2 regions of the Isoptericola sp. NPDC055881 genome follow, and region 1 is predicted to be linked to the other one. Evidence: predicted binding sites of a transcription regulator. Region 1 holds the regulator's gene; the other holds the start of a gene.

Region 1 (9,173 bases):
TTCGCGCTCACCCGGGTCTCGGGCGTCGCGTAGATGAACTCGACCCCGGGCGACTTCACGCCGATGACGGTCACGCCGTACCGCTTGCGGATGTCCGACTGCGCGAGCGTGAAGCCCTGCATCTCCTTCGGCGGACGCATCTTGACGATGGTGAACCCGTCCTCGACCTCGATGTAGTCGAGCATCTTGCCGCTCACGAGGTGCGCGACGCGCGAGCCGGCGTCCGCCTCCGGGTAGACGACGTGGTGCGCGCCGATGCGGGTGAGGATGCGGCCGTGCTCCGCCGAGATCGCCTTGGCCCAGATCTGCGGGGTGCCGAGGTCCACGAGGTTCGCCGTGATGAGCACCGACGCCTCGAGCTCGGTGCCGACGCCCACGACGGCGACGCCGAAGTCCTTCGCGCCGAGCTGGACGAGGGCCTCCGACTCCGACGCGTCCGCCTCCACCAGGGGCAGGCGGCCGGACCACTGCGCCACGAGCTTCGGGTCCCGCTCGACGGCGAGCACGTCCTGGCCGAGGCGGTCCAGCGTCGTCGCGAGCGACGAGCCGAAGCGGCCGAGGCCGATCACGAGCACGCCGGCGTCGCGCACGGGAGCCTTCTTGTCGGGCACGGTTCTCCTCTTTCCGGGTACGGGTCACCCGATGATCGGGCGCTCCTCGGGGAAGCGTACGATGCGGCGCCGGTCGCGCAGCGCGAGGGCGCCCATCAGCGAGACCACCCCGACCCGCCCCACGAACATCAGGCCGCTGAGCCAGTACTTGGCCGGGTCCGGCAGGTCGGGCGTGATGCCGGTGGACAGGCCGACCGTGGCGAACGCGGAGATCACCTCGTAGAGCACCTCGGACAGGCTGAACGACGTCATGCGCAGCAGCGCCAGGCACGACACGAGCACGGCTGTGGCGCCCATGAACATCACGGCGATCGCGAGGCGGATCGTGTCGCGGGGGATGCGGCGTCCGAACGCGTCGGTGTCCTTGTCGCCGCGCGCCTCGGAGAGGATGGCGAGCAGCATGACGGCGAGCGTCGTGACCTTGATGCCGCCGGCCGTCGACGCCGACCCGCCGCCGACGAACATCAGGGCGTCGGTGACGAGCCAGGTCTCCGGGTACATCTCGTGCACGTTCACGCTGCTGAAGCCCCCGGAGCGGGGCATCACCGAGGCGAAGACCGACGACAGGACGCGGGTGACGCCGTCCTGGCCACCGAAGGTCGCCGGGTTGGACCACTCCAGCAGCCCGATGACGAGCGCCCCGCCCACCAGCAGCGCCAGGCTCGTGGTGACGGTCAGCTTGGTGTGCAGCGACAGCGAGCGGATCCAGTGCTGGCGGCGCCGGCGGTGCGTCATGATGTTGAGGATCACGGGGAAGCCCAGCGACCCGATGAAGACGCCGAGCGCGATGGGCAGGAGCACCAGCCAGTCGGACGCGAAGGGCATCAGCCCGTGCTCCGTGGGGACGAAACCGGCGTTGTTGAACGAGGAGACGCCGTAGAAGACGGCGTGCCACGCCGCCTGCCCGGCGGGGTCGCCGAGGGCGAGGAACCGCGGGAAGAGCAGGATCGCGATGGCCGCCTCGATGGTGGTGGCCGTGATGATGATGGTGCGTAGCAGGGCACCCACCTCGCCGAGCCGCTCGGTCTTCGTCTCGGACGCCGTGAGCAGCTTCTGGGTGAGCCCGAGCCGTCGGGAGACGGCCAGGCCGACCAGCGACGCGAGCGTCATCACGCCGAGGCCGCCGATCTTGATCCCGAGCAGGATGACGACGTGCCCGTAGCCCGACCAGTGGCTCGCGGTGTCGACGACGACGAGGCCCGTGACGCACACGGCCGACGTCGCGGTGAAGAGGGCGTCGACGAACGCCACGCCACGGCCCGAGGCCGTCGCCCACGGGGGCAGGAGCAGCAGCGTGAAGAGGGTGATGACGGCCGCGAAGACCGTCATGGCCAGCCGTGCGGGGTACTCCCGGGCCGCCCGGTCCACCCAGCCGCGCAGCGCGAGCCCACGACCGCCCCACGTCCCCGGCACCGTGCCCCCTCTCGCCCCTCAGTCGCTGGGCACAGCCTGCCACGGCGTCGGCTACCGTGACGGGATGCGCGTCGCCCGGCTGCTGTGGAGTCCTGAGCTCCTGCGCTACGACTTCGGCCCCGGGCACCCGATGGCGCCCGCCCGGCTCGACCTGACGATGCGGCTCGTGGCCGAGCTCGGCCTCCTGGACGCGCCCACGCTCGAGGTGGCCGACGTCGAGCCCGCCCCCGACGCGGTCATCGAGTCCGTGCACGACGCCGCGTACGTCGCGGCCGTGCGGCGCGCGGCCGAGACCGGGGAGCCCGACCTCGCGCGCGGGCTCGGCACGGAGGACGACCCGGTGTTCCCGACGATGCACGAGGCGGGGGCGCGCCTCGTGGCGGCGTCGGTCGACGCGGCGGAGTCCGTGTGGTCCGGGCACGTGGTCCACGGCGTGAACATCGCGGGCGGCATGCACCACGCGCGGCGCGGGGCGGCGTCGGGCTTCTGCATCTACAACGACGCGGCGGCAGCCGTGCAGCGCCTGCTCGACGGCGGGGCGGAGCGCGTCGCGTACGTCGACCTGGACGCGCACCACGGCGACGGCGTCGAGGCGATCTTCTGGGACGACCCGCGCGTGCTCACCGTCTCCGTGCACCAGGACGGGCACACCCTGTTCCCGGGCACGGGGAACGCCGCCGACACGGGCGGCACGGCGGCGCAGGGCACCGCGGTCAACGTCGGGCTGCCGCCCCGCACGGACGGCGCGCACTGGCTGCGGGCGGTGGACGCCGTCGTGCCGGCCGTGGTGCGCGAGTTCCGGCCCCAGGTGATCGTGTCGCAGCACGGGTGCGACGCGCACGGCAACGACCCGCTCACCGACCTGAACGTGGGCGTGGCGGCCCAGCGCACCGCGGCGCGCTGGGTGCACGACCTCGCGCACGGGCTCGCCGACGGCCGGTGGGTGGCGCTCGGCGGCGGCGGGTACGCCGTGGTCGACGTCGTGCCCCTGGTGTGGGCGGGCCTCGTCGCGGAGGCGGCGCACGCGCCCCTGGCCGCGGACCTGAAGCTCCCCGAGTCCTGGCGGCGCGAGGTGGAGGAGCTGTCGGGCCTCGACCCCGCGGAGCGGCTCGCGGGCGGCGACGTCGCGTGGCGCGCCTGGCGGGACGGGTACGACCCTGCCGACGACGTCGACCGTGCGATCCTCGCCACCCGTCGGCACGTCTTCCCCACCTGGGGGCTGGACCCGTACCGGGACTGAGCGGGCACGAGCCGGGCGGCGGTCCGGCGGACGCCAGGCATCGGGTACCCTGGGGGACGGACTTTTCCGCGTTGGTCGGCTGCCCTGGACACAGGGCACCTGGGACCAACCGTGTTCCACCGACCGACAAGCATTGTGAGGACCTCATGGGCTCCGTCATCAAGAAGCGCCGCAAGCGCATGGCGAAGAAGAAGCACCGCAAGCTGCTGCGCAAGACGCGTCACCAGCGTCGCAACAAGAAGTGACCTCGTCCGCCTGACGGCGGACGCACGGGCCCGGTACCTCCGCGGAGGTACCGGGCCCGTTCTGCTTCTGGGGTGGACCGAGGTTCAGCGGCCCTGGAGGCGGCGGCGGATGCTGCGCAGCACGAGCCCGGCCACCCACGCCGCTCCGGCCCACGACGCGGTCTTCATGCTCCGCCCCGCCGCGCGCCGTCCGCGGCCCCGGAACTCGCGGATGGGCCACCCCACCTCCTTGGCGTGCCGGCGCAGCCGCACGTCCGGGTTGATGGGGCACGGGTGCCCGACGGTACGCATCATGGGCAGGTCGTTGAGCGAGTCGCCGTAGGCGTACGACGCGGACAGGTCGATGCCCTCGCGCTCGGCGAGCTCCCGCACCGCGGCGGCCTTGGCCTCGCCGTGCATGAGGTCGCCCACGAGGCGCCCGGTGTAGAAGCCGCCCGAGTGCTCCCCGATGGTGCCGAGGCAGCCGGTGGCACCCAGCCGGCGCGCGATGAGCCCACCGATCTCGACGGGCGTCGCGGTCACCAGCCACACCTGGTCGCCGGCGGCGAGGTGCTCGTCGAGCAGCCGCTTGGTGCCGGGGAAGATGCGCAGCTCGAGCACGGTGTCGTAGACGTCCTCGCCGACGGCGGTGATCTCCGCCACGGACCGGCCGGCGATGAGCGACAGGGCGCGGCTGCGCACCGTCTCGATCTGGGTGCGGGACTCCCCGAACAGCAGGTACTTCGCCTGGATGAGCGCGAACCGCAGCAGGTCGCGGGTCCCGAAGAACCGGCGCTGGTACAGGGCGCGGGCCAGGTGGAACGCGCTGGCGCCCCGGATGATCGTGTTGTCGACGTCGAAGAACGCTGCGGCGCGCACCGGCGGGGACGACTCGGCGGGCGACGGCATGCGGTCCACTGTATCGGCGCCGCTAGTCTTGGCAGGTGAGCATGCCGCAGGGATCCGTCGGAGAACCTCGGGTGCTGCTGTACACGAGGCAGGGCTGCCACCTGTGCGACGAGGCTCGGGCGGTGGTCACGGACGTGTGCGGTGCGGCTGGGGAGGCGTGGCGCGAGATCGACATCGACGTCGACGACGCGCCGGGCGGTGACCTGGTGGGAAGGTACGGGGACTACGTGCCCGTCGTCGAGGTGGACGGCGTGCAGCAGGGTTTCTGGCGGGTGGACGGCACGCGGCTCGCGCGCCGGCTGGCTCGCTGAGCCCGGGGAGGACGACGGGGTGATCCAGCAGTGATCGAGCTCGGTGAGGCGACGGTGCCGGCCGCGACGGTGGCCCGGCTGCCGTACTACCTGCGCGCCCTGCGCGACCTGGCGGAGGCCGGTGTGACGACGACGTCGTCGTCCGAGCTGGCGGAGCGGTCCGGGGTGGGGTCGGCGCAGCTGCGCAAGGACCTGTCGTACCTGGGGTCGTTCGGCACGCGCGGCGTGGGCTACGACGTGCAGTCGCTCGCGCAGTACATCGCGACGGCGCTGGGCCTGGGCTCCGAGCACCGCCTGGCGATCGTCGGCATCGGCAACCTGGGGCACGCCCTGGCGAACTACTCGGGGTACGCGGCCCGCGGCTTCCAGGTGGTGGCGCTGCTCGACGCCGACCCGCAGGTGGTGGGCCGGTCGGCGGCAGGCCTCACGATCGAGCACGTCGACCGGCTCGAGGACGTGCTGGCGCGCACGGGCGTGTCGATGGTGGTGCTGGCCACCCCGGGCCCCGTGGCGCAGCCCATCGCCGAGCGCATCGTGGGCTGCGGGGTGCGGGAGATCCTGTCGTTCGCCCCCGTCGCGCTGCAGCTGCCCGACGACGTCGTCGTGCGCTCCGTGGACGTGGCCGGCGAGCTGCAGATCCTCGCGTTCCACGCCGCCGCCCGCGCGGCGACGAACGGCACCCCCGCGAGGTAGCGCGCAAGGTGCCGAGGTAGTACCGGGCCCCGCGAGGTAGTACCGGACCCCGCGAGGTAGAACCCGGTTCCGCGAGGTAGTACCCGGGCCCCGCGAGGTAGCGCGAGAAAGGCCGAGGTAGTGCGGATCTCCGCGAGGTAGTGACTACCTCGCGAAGACCCGGACTACCTCGGCCTCTCGCGGACTACCTCGCGAGGGGTGGTGCTACCTCGCGAGGGAAGCGTCGTCAGGCCTGCTTGATGGCCGAGACGTCGAGGGCGATCTTGACCTTGTCGCCCACGAGCACGCCGCCGGTCTCGAGCGCGGCGTTCCACGTGAGGCCGTACTCCTTGCGGGAGATCTCGATCTGCGACTCGAACCCGGCGCGCGCGTTGCCGAACGGGTCGGTGGCGGTGCCGGTGAACTCGGTCGGGAGCTCGACGGAGTTGGTGACGCCGTTGATGGTGAGGTCGCCGGCGATCGTGTAGTCGTCGCCGTCCGTGGAGATCGACTTCGAGACGAAGCTCCAGACCGGCTTCTCCTCGGCGTGCCAGAAGTCGGCGCTGCGCAGGTGGTTGTCGCGGTTCTCGTCGTTGGTGTTGACGGACGCGGAGTCCAGCTCGGCCGACACGGCGGACGACTCGAGCTCGTCGCCCACGGTGATCGCACCGCCCGTGATCGCGATGGTGCCGCGGACCTTGGCGATCCCGGCGTGGCGCACGGAGAAGGACGCGGTCGAGTGGGCGGGGTCGATGGCGTAGGTGCCGGAGTTCAGGCCTGCGGGCAGCGCGGTCATGGTGTCTCCCTCGAGTAGGTCGTGCGGTCGATGTCTAGGTAGTTGAGCACTCAACTACCGTCACGGGGAGAAGAACACGCCGGTCTCGTAACCTATTCCCGTGGGCGGGACTACCGAGGCGCGACAGCGCGACGACGCAGACGTGCGCTGGCTCGACGAGGGCCAGCAGTGGGCGTGGCGGCGCTTCCTGGAAGGGACGTCCCGCTTCTTCGAGGCGCTCGGCACCGCCCATGACGAGGGGCTGCCGGTGACGCTGGGCGAGTACCACCTGCTGGTGCAGCTCTCCGAGGCCCCCGGCCGCACCCTGCGGATGTCGGCGCTCGCGGACTTCCTGGCGCTGTCCCGCAGCCGGCTCACGCACACCGTGGACCGCATGGAGCAGCGCGGTCTCGTGGTCCGGACCCCGGCGCCCGACGACCGGCGCGGCGTGAACTGCGTCATGACCGACGCGGGGTACGCGGCCCTCGTGGCGTCCGCGCCGGGGCACGTCACCGCGGTACGGCGGCTGCTCGTCGACACGCTGACCGACGAGGAGCTCGACACCCTCGGCCGGGCGATGGCGAAGGTCGTGGAGGCCACGAGGAGGCCTGAGCCGCACGGGGCGTGAGCGCCGTCACGCCTGGCTGAACGGGACCTGGGTACCCCGGAGTTCTGGGACACTGGGAGGCATGGCCACCACCACCGTCCATCTTGTGCGGCACGGCGAGGTCCACAACCCGGACGGGGTCCTCTACGGGCGCATCCCCGGCTACCGGCTGTCCGATCGCGGGCAGGCGATGGCACGCCGTGTGGCGGAGCACCTGTCCGGCACGGGCCACGACGTCGCCGGCGTCGTCGCGTCCCCGCTGCAGCGCGCGCAGGAGACCGCGACCCCGACCGCCGAGGCGTTCGGCCTCACCCTCGCCACCGACGACCGCCTGATCGAGGCCGGCAACCACCTCCAGGGCACGACGATCGGGAGCAACCCGGCGCAGCTCGCGCACCCTCGCTGGTGGCGCTACCTGTGGAACCCGCTGCGCCCGTCGTGGGGCGAGCCGTACGCCGAGCAGGTGGCCCGGATGCGTGCCGCGGTGGACGACGCCCGCCGCGCGTACGCGGGCCACGAGGTCGTCCTCGTCAGCCACCAGCTTCCCGTGTGGGTCACGCGCCGCTCGTTCGAGGCCCGCTCCCTGGCGCACGACCCGCGCCGTCGGGAGTGCTCGCTGGCGTCGATGACGTCGCTGCGGTTCGACGGCGACACCTTCGTCGGCCTGCACTACACCGAGCCCGCCGCGGACCTGCTCGCCGGCGCCGACCCCGTCCCGGGGGCGTGATGCGCACCACGACCTCTCGCGCGCTCCGGCGCGCGGCAGCGGCGACGAGCGCCGTCGTCGCCCTCGGCCTCCTGGCCGCGTGCGGCGCCCAGGACTCCGGCGCGGGCGACGTCGTCGGCCAGGGGTTCGTCTCCGGCGACGGCTCGGTGAAGCAGTGGGACGCGGGCGACCGCGGCGACGTCGTGACCGTCGAGGGCACCACCTTCGAGGGCGACGACGTCAGCACGGCCGACTGGCGCGGCGACGTGGTCGTCGTCAACACCTGGTACGCCGGGTGCGCCCCCTGCCGTGCCGAGGCCCCCGACCTCGTCGACCTCGCCAACGAGCGCGAGGACGACGGCGTGCGCGTCCTCGGCATCAACACGGAGGACGAGGCGGGCGCCGCCACGTCGTTCCAGCGCACCTTCGACGTGCCGTACCCGTCGATCGCGGACCGCACGGGGGAGGTCGTGGCCAGGCTCTCCGGCGTCGTGCCGCTGCAGGCCGTCCCGTCCACGGTCGTGCTCGACGCGGAGGGCCGCGTGGCGGCGCGCGTCATCGGGCAGGCGGAGGCGTCCACCCTCGACGCGATCGTCGACGACGTCCTGGCCGAGGCCGGCTCCGGCGACGGCACCGCGAAGGGCGCCTGATGGGTGACACCTTCGCCTCCACGGCGTTCAGCGGCTCGATGCTGCTGGCGCTGCCCGTGGCTCTGATCGCCGGGCTGGTGTCGTTCGCGTCGCCGTGCGTGCTGCCGCTGGTGCCCGGCTACGTCGGGTACGTCAGCGGGATGGCGGCGGCGACCGCCGGCGGGGCGAAGGGCCGCGCGGGCGTGGCGCAGGACCCGGGCCGACGGCGCGTCGTCCTCGGCGTGGGCCTGTTCGTGCTCGGCTTCACCGCGGTGTTCGTCGCGCTGATGGCCGCCGCAGGCGCGCTCGGCTCGTACCTGGTGCAGTGGGAGACCACGATCATGCGGGTCCTCGGCGTCGTCGTGATCCTCATGGGCCTCGCGTTCCTGGGCGCCGTCCCGTTCCTGCAGCGCGAGCGCCGCATGCACCTCAGCCCGCGTGCGGGCCTCTGGGGGGCGCCCCTCCTCGGGGTGGTCTTCGGCCTCGGCTGGACGCCGTGCATCGGCCCGACGCTCGCCGCCGTGCAGGCGCTGTCGCTGGATCAGGCGTCGGCCGGCCGCGGCATCGTGCTGGGCGTCGCGTACTGCGTCGGCCTGGGCGTGCCGTTCCTGCTGGTCGCGCTCGGGCTGCAGTCCTCGCAGCGCATGCTCGGCTTCCTGCGCCGGCACCGCCTGGGCATCCAGCGCGCCGGCGGCGCCCTGCTGGTGCTGGTCGGCCTGGCGCTGGTCTCCGGCCTCTGGGCCGCGTGGACCAGCCAGCTCCAGGGCTGGATCGGCGGATTCGTGACGGTGGTGTGATGAGCGACAAGACGACCTACCGTCCCGAGGGCATCAACGACGCCTTCACCGAGGGCCGGACGGACGACGCTCCGGCGACCCCGCAGGGCGCGGCTCCGAAGCCCGGCGGGTCCCCGGCCCTGCCCTCCCTCGGCTGGCGCGGCACGCTGCGCTGGACGTGGCGCCAACTCACCAGCATGCGCGTGGCGCTCATGCTGCTCATGCTGCTCGCCGTCGCGGCCGTGCCCGGCTCGATCCTGCCCCAGCGCGGGCAGGACGCCGCCGCCGTGCTCGAGTACC
Region 2 (9,173 bases), on a different contig from region 1:
AGCATCGCCACCAGGCCGAAGCCGGCGAGCGCGGCGAAGTCCACCGCCCACGGGTAGAGGAAGACCACCTCGATGTCGAAGACGATGAACGTCATCGCGACCAGGTAGTACTTGACCGGGAGGCGCCCGCCGCCGACCGCGTGCGGCGTCGGCTCGATGCCGCACTCGTACGCGTCGAGCTTGGCCCGGTTGTAGCGCTTCGGGCCGATGACGGCGCTCGCCGCCACACCGCCCACGGCCAGGACCAGGGCGACGCCCATGAGCATGAGGACCGGCACGTACGGGTTCGTCATCGTGCCGCCCCCGTCCGCGCCGTCGCGCTCGGACCTGCCTCGTGCATCTCGACCACTCCCTTGTGCTCGTGTGCGCTCATGCCGCTGGGACCACCCTGGTGAGCCCCGCGATGACCCGGTCCACCCAGTCACCGCCCCGCGGCTCGTAGCAGTCGGACAACAGCTTGAGCACGAACCGCATGACCACCTGCCGCGGCAGCCCGTACCGCACGCACAGCCGCATGATCTGCGGGTGCTCGATGAGCCGCACGAACCAGCGGCCCAACGTGTAGTAGCCGCCCAGGTCGGCGCGCATGCGGTCCGCGTAGGACGCGAGCGTGTGCTCCCGCGCGTCGTCGGTGGTGCGGGTCCGGGCCTGCGCGATGGCGTCGGCCGCGACCCGCCCGGCCTGCAGGGCGTAGGCGATGCCCTCGCCGTTGAACGGGCTGACCATCCCCGCGGCGTCACCCACCAGCAGCGCGCCCGCGGAGTAGAGCGGGCTGCGGTTGAACCCCATCGGCAGGGCCGCTCCGCGGACGGGGCCCACCTGGTTGTCGGGCGTGAAGCCCCACTCGGCGGGGGCGTTGCGCATCCAGGCCTGCATCATGCCGCGGTAGTCGTGCCCTGCCGCGGACTGCCGCGCGGGTGTGGAGCTCACCGAGCCGAGGCCGACGTTGGCCGTGCCGTCCCCGAGGGCGAAGATCCAGCCGTAGCCGGGAAGGAGGTTCGACGCGCCCGGCGCGCCGTCCCAGAGCTCGAGGTGCGACTCCATCCACGCGTCCTCGTGCCGCGACGTCCCCTCCGTGCGGAAGTAGGTGCGCACCGCCGTGCCGATCGGGCGGTCGTCACGGCGCGTGACGCCGAGGCCGGTCGCGAAGCGCGAGGAGACGCCGTCGGCGGCGACCACGACGGGCGCGCGGTAGACGGTCTCGGCGCCGTCGGCGCGACCGTCGCCGTCGAGGGGCTGGGTCCGCACGCCGACGACACGGCCGTCCCGCTCGTCGCGCAGGGGTGCGGTCACCTTGGTGCGCTCCAGCAGCTTGGCGCCGCTGGCCTGCGCGTGCTGCGCGAGGCGGTGGTCGAGAGACATCCGGGACCGCGCCATGCCGTAGCCGGGGAAGGAGTCCAGGTCGGGCCAGGGCAGCTCCCACGAGCGCGCCCCGGCCACCACGCGCAGGCCCTCGTTGCGGATCCACCCGTCCTCGGCCCGGGTGCCGAGGCCCATGCGGGCCAGCTCCCCGACCGCGCGGGGCGTGAGCCCGTCGCCGCAGACCTTGTCCCGGGGGAAGGACGCCTTGTCGAGCACGAGCACGTCGAGGCCGGCGGAGGCGCACCAGTGAGCGGTGGACGTCCCGGCCGGACCGGCACCCACCACGATGACGTCAGCGTCGTCCAGACGACCTGCCCGCACGTTCTCACCTCGCTCCCTCGAGCGCCCCGGCGACGGTGCCGGAGTCGATTTGTGAACCCCATCACAACTCTTGTCGAGCACTCTAGCCACGTTCGCGGGGCGATGTGTAGGAAGGTAACCCTTCCTCGTCGGCGGCCGGCCCCGGGTGCGCCGCGGTGGAGACGTCACCGCAGGTCCGGCGGGGTGCCACCAGTGTGCCAGCCGGGCCGCCCCAGGGGGATGTCGGGGACCTGCCGCAAGGTGCGTGGATCCCGTGACGTGCCTACGGTCGTGGGCACGGACCAAGGCAGCACCCGCACGAGACCCTCAGGAGGCTCGCCCCATGAAGGCAGGACCCGCATTCGTCGTCGGAGCAGCGCTCGGCTACCTGTTCGGCACCGAGAAGGGCCGGCAGAAGCTCGACCAGGCGAAGAACTGGGCGACGGAGACCTGGAAGGACCCGCGCGTCCAGGCCAAGGTCTCGGACGTCACGAGCACCGTGAGCGACTTCGCCAAGGAGCAGGGCGCCGCCCTCAAGGACCGCACCACCAGCGCCTGACCTCCGGCGCCCTGCACGAGGGCACGAGGGCCGGGCGACGACACCGTGCGTCGCCCGGCTTGTCCGCGCTCAGGCCCGAGCTCAGTTCCGTGCTCAGGCCCCCGCTCAGGTACTCAGGTGGCTCAGCTGCTCAGGTGGCTCGGCGGGCGGCCGCCGGCTCGGCGTCGTCGAGGTCCGCGCCGTAGCGCTCCCGCTCGATCGCCTTGAGGCTCTTGCCCGCGGTGTCCGGCGTCCAGACGACGCCGATGACGAGGGAGGCGACGAGCAGCGCGACCATGATGCCGCCCACGAACGGCACGCCCCGCTCGGCGAGCATCGTCGGGAACACGTAGCTCAGCAGGCCCACCGCGATGCGCGCCACGAAGAAGAGCACGCCCTGGGCCGAGGCCCGGTAGGCCGTGGCGAACAGCTCCGCCGTCCACAGCGCGTAGAACGCCTGGGCACCGATGCCGGCGGACACGCCCCACAGCACGGCGTAGGTGACGAGCAGCGGCATGGAGACGTGCGGCACGAAGGCCAGGATCATCCAGGCCGCCACGGCCAGGACCGCGCCGAGGCCGTAGAGCAGGCGGCGGCTCACCCGGTCGCCGTACCGCATGAAGCCCCAGAAGGTCGCGGCGGACGTCAGGCCCCAGACCAGCACCTGCAGGAGGTTCTGCGCGACGGCGCTCTCGACGCCGGCCGTCTGGTACACCCGGGGCATGAAGATGCCTGCCTGGCCCGCGACCGTGTTCCACAGGGCATAGACGCCGACGAGGAACAGCAGCGCCTTGACGTTCTGCGGGTGCGAGACCAGCTCGCGGAAGCCGCGGCGCCTGCGGCCGAGGGCGACCTGCTTGGCGTTCGACTCCTTCCACACGTCCGACTCCGCGAGCCCGCGCCGCACCCACCACGTGACGAACGCGATGACGAACAGGTGCGCGAAGACGATCCGGCTGCCGAGCAGCCCGAGGGGCACGAGCGCGGTGGCGAGCACGAAGCCGACGAACGGCCCGAGCGACCACGCGAGCTGTGCGGTGCCCACGTGCCGGGCCCGCTGGTGGTCGGGCGCCTCCTCGGCGATGTACGTCCAGGCGACGGGGACGCCGGCACCCACGGCGATGCCGGTGAGGACGATGCCGACGAACAGCATCCACGGGGCGGCGGCGAAGACGATGAACGCCGTGCCGAGCATGTACAGCAGCAGGTCGTAGGTGTAGATGAACTTGCGGCCGTACCGGTCGCCGAGCGGTCCCCCGACCATGGCGCCCACCGCCGCGCCGAACGCGTTGGCGCTCAGCGCGGCCGCGAGCCCCACGGCGAGGTTGCTGAGGCCGAAGTGCTCCTGCCACAGCGTGAGGCTGGTGGCCAGGGCGATGATCGAGCCCGCCTCGATGTAGTTGGACATCGCGACCGCGACGGTGGCCCGGTACCCGTGCAGCGGGGCCCCCGCCGTCGCGGGACGCGTCCCGTTCCCTGGTGTGGTCGTCGGTGTGGTCCCCGGTGTCGTCATCGACCCTGCCTTCCCTGCTGGGCACGTCACCGTGCCGCACGTCGTCCTTGAATCGTTTCAGGCGTCGGCGACGATACGTGCCCCGGTCCACGAGGTCAAAGGGCGCCGGAGGATCGCGGCGGCAGTTCGCGGTCCCGTCGGCACTTCGAAGTGCCGACGGAGCCGCGAGCTGCCGCGCAGAACGGTCAGGCGGGGCGCAGGCCCCGGTGCAGGGCGACGACGCCCCCGGCGAGGTTCCGGTAGGACACCCGCTCCCAGCCGGCGGCGAGCAGACGGCGGCCCAGCGCGGCCTGGTCGGGCCAGGCGCGGATCGACTCGGCGAGGTAGTCGTAGGACCCGCGGTCGCGGGTGACCGCGCCCGCCACCACGGGCAGCGCGCGCATCAGGTACTCCTGGTAGACGACGCGGAAGGGCGCCCAGGTGGGCGTGGAGAACTCGCACACGACGACGCGGCCGCCGGGCCGCACCACCCGCAGCATCTCGCGCAGGGCGGCGTCGGTGTCGACCACGTTGCGCAGCCCGAAGCTGATCGTCACGGCGTCGAAGGCGGCGTCCGCGAACGGGAGGCGGGTGGCGTCGCCGGCGACGAACGACAGGTCCGGGCGGCGCCCCTTGCCGACGGTGAGCATGCCGAGGCTGATGTCGGACGGCACGACGAGCGCGCCGTCGGCGGCGAACGGCTCGCTCGACGTGCCGGTGCCGGCGGCCAGGTCCAGCACCCGCTCGCCGGGGACGGCGGCGACGGCCTCGACCACGGCCCGGCGCCAGCGGCGGTCCTGCCCGAGCGAGACGAGATCGTTGACGAGGTCGTACCGGCGGGCGATGCCGTCGAACATCGACGCGACCTCGGCGGGGTCCTTGTCCAGGCTGGCGCGCGGCATGCGTGCCATCGTCGCACGGGACGGCCGACCGCCACGTGCCGCCACAGGTCGGCAGTTCCAGCTCACGTCGGCACCTCGGACTGCCGACGTGAGCGGGGACTGCCGATCTGACCGTTGCCTGACCGTTGCCACCCGGCCACCGGTGTCCTAGCGTCGTGCGGGACGGCGGCACGAGGCCGGCGCTCCCTGGATCGGCAGACAGGCCCACTGAGCCGGCGCGACGTGGCGCCGCTCCCCCGGCGTCGCCGTCAGGAGGCACCGATGAGCACCTGGATCAAGAACCCGCTGGCCGTCTTCACCGCCGACGACTCCACTGGAGCACCCGACGCGCGCGGCGGCGTCGTCGTCTCGGACGGCGTGATCAGCGAGCTGGTGGCGGCCGGCGCCAGCCCTGCGGCGCCCGTCGACGAGACGTTCGACGCGGCGGAGCACGTCGTCACGCCCGGCCTGATCAACACGCACCACCACTTCTACCAGACGCTCACGCGCGCCTGGGGCCCGGTCGCGGACGCCGAGCTCTTCCCGTGGCTGACGACGCTGTACCCGGTGTGGGCCCGGCTCACGCCGCGCGCGCACGAGCTCGCCACGAAGGTCGCGCTGACGGAGCTGCTGCTGTCGGGCTGCACCACGGCCGCCGACCACCACTACGTCTTCCCGGCGGGGCTGGACGACGCGATCGACATCCAGGTCGAGGCCGTGCGGGAGCTCGGCATGCGGGCCACGCTCACGCGCGGCTCGATGACGCTCGGCACGGACGACGGCGGGCTGCCCCCGCAGTCGGTGGTGCAGGACGCCGACACCATCCTGGCGGACTCGGAACGCCTGATCGGCGCGTACCACGAGCGCGGTGCGGGCGCCCGGATCCAGATCGCCCTCGCGCCCTGCTCACCCTTCTCCGTGACCACGCAGAACATGCGGGACACGGCCGAGCTGGCCGCGCGGCACGACGTGCGCCTGCACACCCACCTCGCGGAGACGATCGACGAGGAGGACTTCCTGCGCGAGCGGTTCGGGATGCGCACGGTGGACTACCTGGAGTCGGTCGGCTGGCTGACCGACCGGGCCTGGCTCGGGCACGGCATCCACTTCGACGGCCAGGAGATCGCGCGCCTGGGCGCGGCAGGGACCGGCGTGGCGCACTGCCCGACGTCGAACATGCGCCTCGCGTCCGGCATCGCCCGCGTCCTGGAGCTCGAGGACGCGGGGGTGCCGGTCGGGCTCGGCGTCGACGGCTCGGCGTCCAACGACGCGTCCACGATGATCCTGGAGGCCCGCCAGGCCCTCTACCTGCAGCGCCTCAAGTACGGGGCGTCGGTGCCGGTGGCCCGCGCTCTCGGCTGGGCGACGCGCGGCTCGGCCCGTGTGCTGGGCCGCGACGACCTCGGCGTCCTCGCCGTCGGCAAGCAGGCCGACCTCGCCCTGTGGCGTCTCGACGAGCCCCGCTTCTCGGGCTCGCACGACCCGGTCGCCGCGCTGCTGCTGTGCGGCGCCGACCGCGCCGACCGGGTCATGGTCGGCGGCGACTGGCGGGTCGTCGACGGCCACGTCGTCGACCTCGACCTGCCCGCGCTCCTCGCTGAGCACCGCGACGCCGCCCGCCGCCTCGTCGCCGGCTGACCCTCCGCGCGAGCCGCACGCGACGTCCGTGCGGGAAGTCCTTGTCGCGAGGCTGGTCGGGCCTGGCGGGAGCCGCGAGGAACGAGCGGCGGATGGCGTGCCTCGCGACAAGGACTTCCCGCTCGGACGCCACGTCACTCACGACCCGCCCGCTCCGCCCGACGACTACTCAACGGCAATCCGTGGCCCGGGAGGGGTTGACACGCCTCACCCTTTGCCGGTCGAATGATGGAAGGCTTCTTCCGCTAGTCGGAAGAGTGAACCTGACTCGGTAGCGAACAAGGAGGTCCGCTATGGCACGGTCCACCACCGCCCGCGCGGTGACCAGCCCCACCCGGCCCGAGGACGAGCGGCTGCCGCTCGGCGCCACGTTCGGGTACGGCTTCCAGCACGTCCTCACGATGTACGGCGGCATCATCGCCCCGCCGCTGATCGTCGGGAGCGCGGCCGGCCTGACGCCGGCGGAGATCGGGACGCTCGTCGCCGCCTCGCTGTTCATCGGCGGGCTCGCGACGATCCTGCAGACGGTGGGCATCAGGTTCTTCGGCTCCCAGCTGCCCCTGGTGCAGGGCGTGTCCTTCGCCGGCGTCTCGACGATGGTCGCCATCGTCGGCGGCGGGGGCGGGATCCAGGCGGTGCTGGGCGCCGTGCTCGTCTCGTCGGCGATCGGCTTCCTCATCACGCCGTTCTTCGCGCAGATCATCCGGTTCTTCCCGCCGGTGGTGACCGGCGTGGTGATCACCACGATCGGCCTGACGCTGATGCCCGTGGCGGCGAACTGGGCGATGGGCGGCAACGCCGAGGCGCCCGACTACGGTTCGACGAGCAACATCGGCCTCGCGTTCCTCACGTTCGCGATCGTCATCCTGCTGTCGAAGGTCGGGTCGGGGACGGTCTCGCGGCTGTCGATCCTCATCGCGATCGTCGCGGGCACGCTCATCGCGCTCGTGCTGGGCAAGGCGGACTTCGGGGGCGTCGGCGACGGCCCGATCTTCGCGTTCCCCACGCCGCTGGCGTACGGCCCGCCGACGTTCGAGGTCGCCGCGATCGTCTCGATGCTCATCGTGATCCTGGTGACGCTCACGGAGACGACGGCGGACATCATCGCGGTCGGCGAGATCGTCGGCACGAAGGTGGACCGCAAGCGGATCGCGAACGGTCTCCGCGCGGACATGGCGTCGTCGGTGGTGTCGCCGTTCTTCGGCTCCTTCACGCAGTCGGCGTTCGCGCAGAACGTCGGCCTGGTCGCGATCACGGGCATCAAGTCGCGCTTCGTCGTGTCGGCGGGCGGGGCGATCCTCGTCGTCCTGGGCCTGCTGCCGGTGCTGGGCCGCGTCGTCGCCGCGGTCCCGACGCCCGTGCTCGGCGGTGCGGGAGTCGTGCTGTTCGGCTCGGTCGCGGCGTCCGGCATCCGCACCCTCGCCAAGGTGGACTACGGCAACTCGATGAACCTCGTCATCGTGGCGGCGTCGATCTCGTTCGGCATGGTGCCGATCGCCAAGCCGGACTTCTACGACCAGTTCCCGACCTGGTTCGGCACCATCTTCCACTCGGGGATCAGCTCGGCCGCCCTCATGGCGATCCTGCTGAACATCCTGTTCAACCACATCAAGGCGGGCACGCCGGAGAACCCCTCGGTGTTCGTGAAGGGCACCGCGAGCAAGGCGGTCGACGACGAGCAGCTGGAGGACCTGGCGGACGACGGCGTCCTCAACCGCTCGAACCGCGCCCCGCGCGGCCGCGCGGACGCACCGGCCGACGAGCGTGCCGACGAGCGCCGCGACGGCGCGACCACGCCGTGACCGTGCGTCACACCTGAGCACCGCACGTGGAAGGGCGTGGCGGGCCTCCGGGCGTACTCTGGAGCCGATGTCCGCCACGCCCCTGCCGGCGCCGCGCCCCCACCCGGGCACGACCACCGGCACCGCCCCCGGTCCCGCGACCGAGCCCCTCGCGCTCCTGGTCCGCACCACCCGGATCGACGATCTCCCCGGCGGTCTGACCGCCCTCGTCGACCTCCTGCCCGACGCCCGGCCGCTGAGCTGGGTGCGGCGCGGCGACGGCCTCGTCGGCTGGGGCGAGGCGCTGCGCTTCGACACCTTCGGCCCCGGCCGGTTCGCGGACGCCGAGGCCGCCTGGCAGGCCACGCTCGCGCGGGCCGTGGTCCGCGACGACGTCCGCCTGCCCGGCACGGGACCGGTCGCGTTCGGCACCTTCGCGTTCGACGACGCCGGCCAGCTCGACGACCAGGACGGCGACGACGTCGGGCGCGCACGCCCGGACGGTTCCCTCGTGGTGCCGCGGGTGCTCGTGGGCCGCCGCGGCGGCGTGACCTGGATGACGACGATCACCCCGGGGGCGAGCCTCGACGCCGCACCGGGCACCGAGGCGCTGCGCCGCGAGCCCCGCAGCCCCGTCCCGGCGCCCGGCCGTGTCCGGTTCGCCGACGGCGCGGTCGCGGCGGGCGACTGGCCCGCCGTCGTGCGCGAGGGCGTGGCCCGGATCCAGTCGGGCGAGCTGGAGAAGGTCGTCCTGGCGCGCGACGTCCTGGCGACCACCGAGCACCCCCTGGACCCGCGGTGGCTGCTGCACCGGCTGGCCGACCGGTACGAGGCGTGCTGGACGTTCTCCGTGTCCGGCATGGTGGGCGCCACCCCGGAGCTGCTCGTGCGCAGCGAGAAGGGGCTGGTGACGTCCCGCGTGCTGGCGGGCACGATCCGCCGCGAGACGGGGATGTCGGACGACGACGCCCTGCTGCACGCGGCACAGCTGGCCCGCTCCTCGAAGGACCTCGAGGAGCACGAGTACGCGGTGCGCTCCGTGGCCCGCGCCCTGGAGCCGTTCTGCTCGTCGATGAACGTCCCCGACGCCCCGTTCGTGCTGCACCTGCCGAACGTCATGCACCTGGCGTCCGACGTCACGGGCGTGCTGGACCGCGTCGCGCCGGGCGGACGGGAGCGCC

What was found. Region 1 encodes Rex, which represses fermentation and respiration genes when NADH is low (regulators of the CRP and FNR family bind a similar motif). Its sites were predicted from a motif close to CTTGTGAANNNNTTCACAAG; they were not measured.
Region 2: a site for Rex is predicted at 1,732-1,751, ahead of ACWGKI_RS04840 (geranylgeranyl reductase family protein). Genes of this name have one in related genera too.

The regions. Positions count from the first base shown of each region.
Region 1 covers NZ_JBSHCR010000051.1:19,788-28,960, forward strand. The annotation lists gene ACWGKI_RS15100 (potassium channel family protein) at 1-611, opposite strand, end outside; gene ACWGKI_RS15105 (TrkH family potassium uptake protein) at 636-2,024, opposite strand; gene ACWGKI_RS15110 (acetoin utilization protein AcuC) at 2,089-3,264, shown strand; gene ACWGKI_RS15115 (30S ribosomal protein bS22) at 3,411-3,509, shown strand; gene ACWGKI_RS15120 (HAD family hydrolase) at 3,594-4,397, opposite strand; gene ACWGKI_RS15125 (glutaredoxin family protein) at 4,439-4,708, shown strand; gene ACWGKI_RS15130 (redox-sensing transcriptional repressor Rex) at 4,739-5,401, shown strand; gene ACWGKI_RS15135 (YceI family protein) at 5,628-6,176, opposite strand; gene ACWGKI_RS15140 (MarR family winged helix-turn-helix transcriptional regulator) at 6,277-6,783, shown strand; gene ACWGKI_RS15145 (histidine phosphatase family protein) at 6,845-7,489, shown strand; gene ACWGKI_RS15150 (TlpA family protein disulfide reductase) at 7,489-8,118, shown strand; gene ACWGKI_RS15155 (cytochrome c biogenesis CcdA family protein) at 8,118-8,894, shown strand; gene resB (cytochrome c biogenesis protein ResB) at 8,894-9,173, shown strand, end outside.
Region 2 covers NZ_JBSHCR010000009.1:75,839-85,011, forward strand. The annotation lists gene ACWGKI_RS04835 (NADH-quinone oxidoreductase subunit A) at 1-293, opposite strand, end outside; gene ACWGKI_RS04840 (geranylgeranyl reductase family protein) at 370-1,683, opposite strand; gene ACWGKI_RS04845 (hypothetical protein) at 2,006-2,221, shown strand; gene ACWGKI_RS04850 (MFS transporter) at 2,352-3,713, opposite strand; gene ACWGKI_RS04855 (demethylmenaquinone methyltransferase) at 3,899-4,594, opposite strand; gene ACWGKI_RS04860 (8-oxoguanine deaminase) at 4,856-6,211, shown strand; gene ACWGKI_RS04865 (nucleobase:cation symporter-2 family protein) at 6,505-8,013, shown strand; gene ACWGKI_RS04870 (isochorismate synthase) at 8,081-9,173, shown strand, end outside.